Regions from separate parts of the Sporosarcina sp. FSL K6-5500 genome, predicted to be linked through region 2. Evidence: a T-box and tRNA genes for the amino acid it is inferred to sense, from the RefSeq annotation. Region 2 holds a T-box; the other regions hold tRNA genes.
What was found. A T-box is a leader RNA that pairs with one kind of tRNA and senses whether it is charged. The one in region 2 lies ahead of serS (serine--tRNA ligase), so its partner is inferred to be a tRNA-Ser.

Region 1 (2,233 bases), 1.1 Mb from region 2:
CTCCGGCACCACTTTTCGAGCCATTAGCTCAGTTGGTAGAGCATCTGACTTTTAATCAGAGGGTCGCAGGTTCGAATCCTGCATGGCTCACCATTTTTATGACTTAGTGTCATAATTTATATTGCGGGTATGGCGGAACTGGCAGACGCGCTAGACTTAGGATCTAGTGCCTTCGGGCGTGGGGGTTCGACTCCCTTTACCCGCACTTATAATGCGGAAGTAGTTCAGTGGTAGAATACGACCTTGCCAAGGTCGGGGTCGCGGGTTCGAATCCCGTCTTCCGCTCCATATTTTTGCCGGGGTGGCGGAACTGGCAGACGCACAGGACTTAAAATCCTGCGGTAGGTGACTACCGTACCGGTTCGATTCCGGTTCTCGGCATTAATAACTTTTCACTTATATGCGCTCGTAGCTCAATTGGATAGAGCACCTGACTACGGATCAGGAGGTTGTGGATTCGACTTCTGCCGGGCGCACCATTATGTTTTTAAACTTTATAATTCTTCGGGACGTAGCTCAGCTTGGTAGAGCACTTGGTTTGGGACCAAGGGGTCGCAGGTTCGAATCCTGTCTTCCCGACCATTAAGCTTTTTAAGCAGATTCGCCGCTTAAAGAATATACCATTTTAAGTAGATTTGTGCTTTAATAATTGCCAGCTATAATGGGGCCTTAGCTCAGCTGGGAGAGCGCCTGCCTTGCACGCAGGAGGTCAGCGGTTCGATCCCGCTAGGCTCCACCAACACAATTTTCATAAAGATCCTGGCGGCGTAGCTCAGCTGGCTAGAGCGTACGGTTCATACCCGTGAGGTCGGGGGTTCGATCCCCTCTGCCGCCATCTTAAAGGACCTTTAGCTCAGTTGGTTAGAGCAGACGGCTCATAACCGTCCGGTCGCAGGTTCGAGTCCTGCAAGGTCCACCACTATTATATACAGCCATGGAGGTATACCCAAGCCCGGCTGAAGGGATCGGTCTTGAAAACCGACAGGGGAGTCAAATCCCGCGGGGGTTCGAATCCCTCTACCTCCTCCATTTTTAACTAGTGGTGAAATTAAATAGTACTTATATTGTTGTCGCGGGGTGGAGAAGTGGTATCTCGTCGGGCTCATAACCCGAAGGTCACAGGTTCAAATCCTGTCCCCGCAACCAAATGGTCCCGTGGTGTAGCGGTTAACATGCCTGCCTGTCACGCAGGAGATCGCCGGTTCGATCCCGGTCGGGACCGCCATTTTTATTAATACTATAAGGTTTAGAATAAGTTAACGACTTAATGTAAACTAAATACGTGGCTCAGTAGCTCAGTCGGTAGAGCAAAGGACTGAAAATCCTTGTGTCGGCGGTTCGATTCCGTCCTGAGCCACCATTGTTATGCGAGTGTAGTTTAGTGGTAAAACCTCAGCCTTCCAAGCTGATGATGAGGGTTCGATTCCCTTCACTCGCTCCAAAAAGGGCCTATAGCTCAGCTGGTTAGAGCGCACGCCTGATAAGCGTGAGGTCGATGGTTCGAGTCCATTTAGGCCCACCATTCCGCAGTAGCTCAGTGGTAGAGCAATCGGCTGTTAACCGATCGGTCGTAGGTTCGAGTCCTACCTGCGGAGCCATTTATATATGGGGAAGTACTCAAGCGGCTCAAGAGGTGCCCCTGCTAAGGGTATAGATCGCGAAAGCGGTGCGAGGGTTCGAATCCCTCCTTCTCCGCCATATATAATTTGGCCCCTTGGTCAAGCGGTTAAGACACCGCCCTTTCACGGCGGTATCACGGGTTCGAATCCCGTAGGGGTCATACATAAAAGTAGCTTTACAAGTTCTTAATGAACTTGTAAAGCTACTTTTTAATTTGTTTATATATAGTTTTCTAGTTCACTTAAATTCTAACTATATATGTTGAATTAAAGAATCCCATTGAATCTACTGTGGCGCTCAATAAGGAGTGAGTTGTAATTCGGGGTGTGGATTGTAGAACGCTTGACGCTTTGGGGATGCCTTTCACCGTAAGCCTGGATATCGCTTCGCATCCAGTCTCACGGCTTCGGCGACCCCTTTGCCGTACCTGCACTAGTGTGTTCATTATCGAGAGAAATGTGATTTTGAGATGTATATGCCGAGATTATAAGGTGATTACTAGTTGATACTACTTATATTCAAGAAAGACGTACTCCAGGTTGCAGATTTCATCACAGATAATGAAATGCTCTTTCTCATATAGACCATCCAGCGTCGAAGCGATATTGGTAGG
Region 2 (2,233 bases):
CATTCAAGATTTCGTCGCGGTGGAAGTTCGTTACAGGCACTTCAGATGTCGGAATAAGGAAATAATCCTCTTCGTTGATTAAAAATGCATCTTCCTCAAACTTCGGCAACTGTCCTGTACCCGTTAAGCTTGTGCGATTCACCAAATACGGCGGCAACATTTCTTCGTAGCCGTGCTCTTCAATATGAAGGTCAAGCATGAAGTTAATCAATGCGCGCTCAAGACGAGCTCCCAGTCCTCGGTAAAAAACAAAACGGCTTCCCGTCACTTTTGCAGCACGTTCAAAATCAAGGAGATTTAAATCCGTTCCCACTTCCCAGTGTGGCTTTGGCTCAAATCCAAATTCAGGCTTCTCTCCCCACACGCGAATTTCGACATTGTCGTCTTCGCTATCGCCAACAGGAACACTGTCATGCGGGATATTAGGGATACGCATCATAATATAATTCAATTCTTCCTCAACTGTGTGCAGTTCTTCGTCGAGTTTTTTGATGTCTTCCCCAACTTGACGCGTACGTGCAATAACGTCATCTGCATTTTCTTTATTACGCTTCATTTCAGCGACCTTTTGAGATACTTCGTTACGTTCCGCTTTCAAGGTTTCAACTTTTGCAATCAATTCTCTACGCTTATCATCAAGTGCTTGGAATTTATCGAGCTGAGAAATATCCTCTCCGCGTTTAGATAGCTTCTCTTTCACTTCATCAAAATTTGCACGGACTTTTTTAATATCTAGCATGAATAATTCCTCCTTAATTTTTAGACGATAATGGAAAGTGGACAACAAAGAAAAGCGTAAGGTGTCACTTAGCTCCGACAAGCGCTGAAAGGCTTGCTAACAAAGGTACTTTTTGCCTTTATCAGTAAGACGGAAGTGACTCGAGGGGCTGACACCTGAAGCTGGACAACAAAAAAAGCCCTCGATTCCCTATAAAAGGGACGAGAACTACCCGCGTTGCCACCCAAATTGACCGGACAACCAAGTCCAATCCACTCCATTGAAATAACGGCTCAACTGCCGGCTCAGGCCTACTAAACGTTTCAGCCCGGCTACTCAGGGACGGATTCACAAGTGTTTTTACCGGCTCACACCACCCGCCGGCTCTCTTCAAAAAACGTGCTTGTTACTGCTTCCCATCATCGTCTCATGTTTGAAATTACCCTTACTTTACTACAAGCTGGTTTTTTTGGCAAGTCACTCAAAGAAAAAATGTATCCGCTTTCTTAAGATTACTCTTTAAAGATATGTGCAACTTGTTCAAAATAATTTCTTTCGTGTGGAACAAAGTCGCTGAGACCAATTTTCGCCAATGTTCCATCGAAAATATTGATGCATTTAACTGTCATTACTTCATTAACGAAAAGGTCAATTAGTGCTTGTCGCTCCACGACATGGACACTTTCTACTTCCTCTTGTTGCAATGAAAATTCGCTTGCTGCAAAAGTTGAGTCATATAAGAAGACATTCGAAAACTCACGATCAATAAAGGTGGGCAATTTGATAATGTTCCGCACAACACCTTTCGAATGCAGCTTCGTTATATCGACTTCTATGCCTAATTCCTCTTCCACCTCACGAATGCCATCTGCCACAGTTTCTGTTGAGAGAATATGCCCTGCAGCGGTAATATCAAACAATCCCGGAAAGTCTTTTTTAATAGCGCTTCTTTTTTGAATATAGACAAACTGATCATCGACTAGCCAGCAATGGAAGGTTTCATGCCACAGTCCCTCACAGTGGACCTTGGCTCTATTTTCATTTCTCAAATAGGTATAGTTTTCATCGAAGACCTTTAATTGTTCCATTCTTATCACCCCTATAATTAAGTATACAAAAAAGCGAGGGATTTCTCCCCCACTTTTTTCTTAATTAATTACCAACCGCGTTCTGACATACGCTCTTCCACTTGAAGGGTTCCGATTTCTAACCCTTTCATCGGTTCACCAATGTCTTTAGACAGTTCACCAATCAGTTTATAGTCTTTGAAGTTTTCTGTTGCTTTAACAATTGCACGTGCAAATTTCTCAGGATTTTCGGATTTGAAAATACCTGAACCTACGAATACGCCATCTGCGCCAAGTTCCATCATAAGTGCGGCATCTGCAGGTGTCGCCACGCCGCCCGCTGCATAGTTTGTCACAGGTAGACGTCCGTGTTTTTTGATGGCAAGAAGGATTTCATAAGGTGCACCAAGATTGCGCGCTTCCGTCATTACTTCGTCGTCATTCATAT
Region 3 (2,233 bases), 800 kb from region 2:
GCGACTGAAGGGAATCGAACCCTCGAATGTCGGAACCACAATCCGATGTGTTAACCACTTCACCACAATCGCCATGATATATAAGTTTGTTTTAATTGGATAGATAAATGGGGCGACTGAAGGGAATCGAACCCTCGAGTGTCGGAACCACAATCCGATGTGTTAACCACTTCACCACAATCGCCATAATATTAGATTATACTAAAAAAAATGGCAGGGGCAGTAGGAATCGAACCCACATCAAAGGTTTTGGAGACCTCTATTCTACCGTTAAACTATGCCCCTAAAACTGGTGGTGGGGGGCGGATTCGAACCGCCGAACCCGTAGGGAGCGGATTTACAGTCCGCCGCGTTTAGCCACTTCGCTACCCCACCATATAGGTGTAAATGGTGCCGGAGAAAGGACTTGAACCCTCAACCTACTGATTACAAGTCAGTTGCTCTACCAGTTGAGCTACTCCGGCACAAATATTAAAATGGTGGCTCAGGACGGAATCGAACCGCCGACACAAGGATTTTCAGTCCTTTGCTCTACCGACTGAGCTACTGAGCCACATATTTGGTTTACATTAAGATATTAGCTTATTCTAAACCTTATAAGAAAAATAAAAATGGCGGTCCCGACCGGGATCGAACCGGCGATCTCCTGCGTGACAGGCAGGCATGTTAACCGCTACACCACGGGACCATTTGGTTGCGGGGGCAGGATTTGAACCTGCGACCTTCGGGTTATGAGCCCGACGAGATACCACTTCTCCACCCCGCGACAACAATATAATGTATTCATTTGATAAAGAGCTAATCATTTACATGTCAGCTATATGATCTGCTGTATCATGATAAAATTTGGTTGCGGGGGCAGGATTTGAACCTGCGACCTTCGGGTTATGAGCCCGACGAGATACCACTTCTCCACCCCGCGACAATAGTATTTATATAATTAAATATATGTAAGTTTCTTTAAGCGGTGAATCTGCTTAAAAAACTTAATGGTGGAGGATGACGGGCTCGAACCGCCGACCCCCTGCTTGTAAGGCAGGTGCTCTCCCAGCTGAGCTAATCCTCCTGGGTAAAATTGCGATAAGCGGCGCATCTCTTTGTCAGCTTCATTCGCTCAGTCAGTCACGTACTAATGTACGCTCCTTCCTTCTCCCGATTTTAACGAGAGTGTGCTATGCTCGAATTACTGAATTAAAGTCTACGTGCTTAATGATGAATTTCTAAAAAGTTATGGTGACCCCTACGGGATTCGAACCCGTGATACCGCCGTGAAAGGGCGGTGTCTTAACCGCTTGACCAAGGGGCCTTAATTTATCATTTATATGAATCTGGCGGAGAGCAAGGGATTTGAACCCTTGAAACAGCGTTAGCCGCTTACATGATTTCCAATCATGCTCCTTCGGCCACTCGGACAGCTCTCCTAAATGGCTCCGCAGGTAGGACTCGAACCTACGACCGATCGGTTAACAGCCGATTGCTCTACCACTGAGCTACTGCGGAATAATATTAAGAACATACATTAAGTATCTTCTTTTGGACTAACAGACCAGCGACGTCCTACTCTCACAGGGGGAAACCCCCAACTACCATCGGCGCTGAAGAGCTTAACTTCCGTGTTCGGTATGGGAACGGGTGTGACCTCTTCGCAATCGTCACTGAACTATTTTCCACAAGACAAGATTAATTATATCACACCTTGTTGTTACTTGCAAGCGTTTTTACAAAATAATTAATTTTGTTCGCTCAAAACTGAATAAAACAGACATTGTGCTACACAGAATCAGGGTAATCAAGCCCTTTTCAAAATTGGTTAAGTCCTCGATCGATTAGTATCCGTCAGCTCCACACGTCGCCGTGCTTCCACCCCAGACCTATCAACCTCATCTTCTTTGAGGGATCTTACTTACTTGCGTAATGGGAAATCTCATCTCGAGGGGGGCTTCATGCTTAGATGCTTTCAGCATTTATCCCGTCCATACATAGCTACCCAGCGATGCCTTTGGCAAGACAACTGGTACACCAGAGGTATGTCCATCCCGGTCCTCTCGTACTAAGGACAGCTCCTCTCAAATTTCCTGCGCCCGCGACGGATAGGGACCGAACTGTCTCACGACGTTCTGAACCCAGCTCGCGTACCGCTTTAATGGGCGAACAGCCCAACCCTTGGGACCGACTACAGCCCCAGGATGCGATGAGCCGACATCGAGGTGCCAAACCTCCCCGTCGATGTGGA

Region 1: it has a tRNA-Ser gene. The T-box ahead of serS (serine--tRNA ligase) is inferred to sense a tRNA for this amino acid. The anticodon was not compared.
Region 3: it has a tRNA-Ser gene. The T-box ahead of serS (serine--tRNA ligase) is inferred to sense a tRNA for this amino acid. The anticodon was not compared.

Annotation. Positions count from the first base shown of each region.
Region 1 is NZ_JBBOTP010000001.1:2,741,640-2,743,872, forward strand. Features, by position in the region: tRNA gene MKX62_RS13095 (tRNA-Thr) at 1-11, shown strand, start outside; tRNA gene MKX62_RS13100 (tRNA-Lys) at 18-93, shown strand; tRNA gene MKX62_RS13105 (tRNA-Leu) at 124-205, shown strand; tRNA gene MKX62_RS13110 (tRNA-Gly) at 214-288, shown strand; tRNA gene MKX62_RS13115 (tRNA-Leu) at 296-381, shown strand; tRNA gene MKX62_RS13120 (tRNA-Arg) at 403-479, shown strand; tRNA gene MKX62_RS13125 (tRNA-Pro) at 506-582, shown strand; tRNA gene MKX62_RS13130 (tRNA-Ala) at 664-739, shown strand; tRNA gene MKX62_RS13135 (tRNA-Met) at 762-835, shown strand; tRNA gene MKX62_RS13140 (tRNA-Ile) at 843-919, shown strand; tRNA gene MKX62_RS13145 (tRNA-Ser) at 937-1,029, shown strand; tRNA gene MKX62_RS13150 (tRNA-Met) at 1,072-1,146, shown strand; tRNA gene MKX62_RS13155 (tRNA-Asp) at 1,150-1,225, shown strand; tRNA gene MKX62_RS13160 (tRNA-Phe) at 1,285-1,360, shown strand; tRNA gene MKX62_RS13165 (tRNA-Gly) at 1,368-1,441, shown strand; tRNA gene MKX62_RS13170 (tRNA-Ile) at 1,446-1,522, shown strand; tRNA gene MKX62_RS13175 (tRNA-Asn) at 1,524-1,598, shown strand; tRNA gene MKX62_RS13180 (tRNA-Ser) at 1,608-1,698, shown strand; tRNA gene MKX62_RS13185 (tRNA-Glu) at 1,709-1,780, shown strand.
Region 2 is NZ_JBBOTP010000001.1:1,614,937-1,617,169, forward strand. Features, by position in the region: gene serS (serine--tRNA ligase) at 1-739, opposite strand, end outside; T-box leader at 933-1,150, opposite strand; gene MKX62_RS07525 (NUDIX hydrolase) at 1,231-1,806, opposite strand; gene pdxS (pyridoxal 5'-phosphate synthase lyase subunit PdxS) at 1,875-2,233, opposite strand, start outside.
Region 3 is NZ_JBBOTP010000001.1:2,412,838-2,415,070, reverse strand. Features, by position in the region: tRNA gene MKX62_RS11400 (tRNA-His) at 1-72, opposite strand, end outside; tRNA gene MKX62_RS11395 (tRNA-His) at 109-184, opposite strand; tRNA gene MKX62_RS11390 (tRNA-Trp) at 212-285, opposite strand; tRNA gene MKX62_RS11385 (tRNA-Tyr) at 291-375, opposite strand; tRNA gene MKX62_RS11380 (tRNA-Thr) at 389-464, opposite strand; tRNA gene MKX62_RS11375 (tRNA-Phe) at 478-553, opposite strand; tRNA gene MKX62_RS11370 (tRNA-Asp) at 613-688, opposite strand; tRNA gene MKX62_RS11365 (tRNA-Met) at 692-766, opposite strand; tRNA gene MKX62_RS11360 (tRNA-Met) at 848-922, opposite strand; tRNA gene MKX62_RS11355 (tRNA-Val) at 991-1,066, opposite strand; tRNA gene MKX62_RS11350 (tRNA-Glu) at 1,232-1,306, opposite strand; tRNA gene MKX62_RS11345 (tRNA-Ser) at 1,330-1,421, opposite strand; tRNA gene MKX62_RS11340 (tRNA-Asn) at 1,426-1,500, opposite strand; rRNA gene rrf (5S ribosomal RNA) at 1,545-1,660, opposite strand; rRNA gene MKX62_RS11330 (23S ribosomal RNA) at 1,807-2,233, opposite strand, start outside.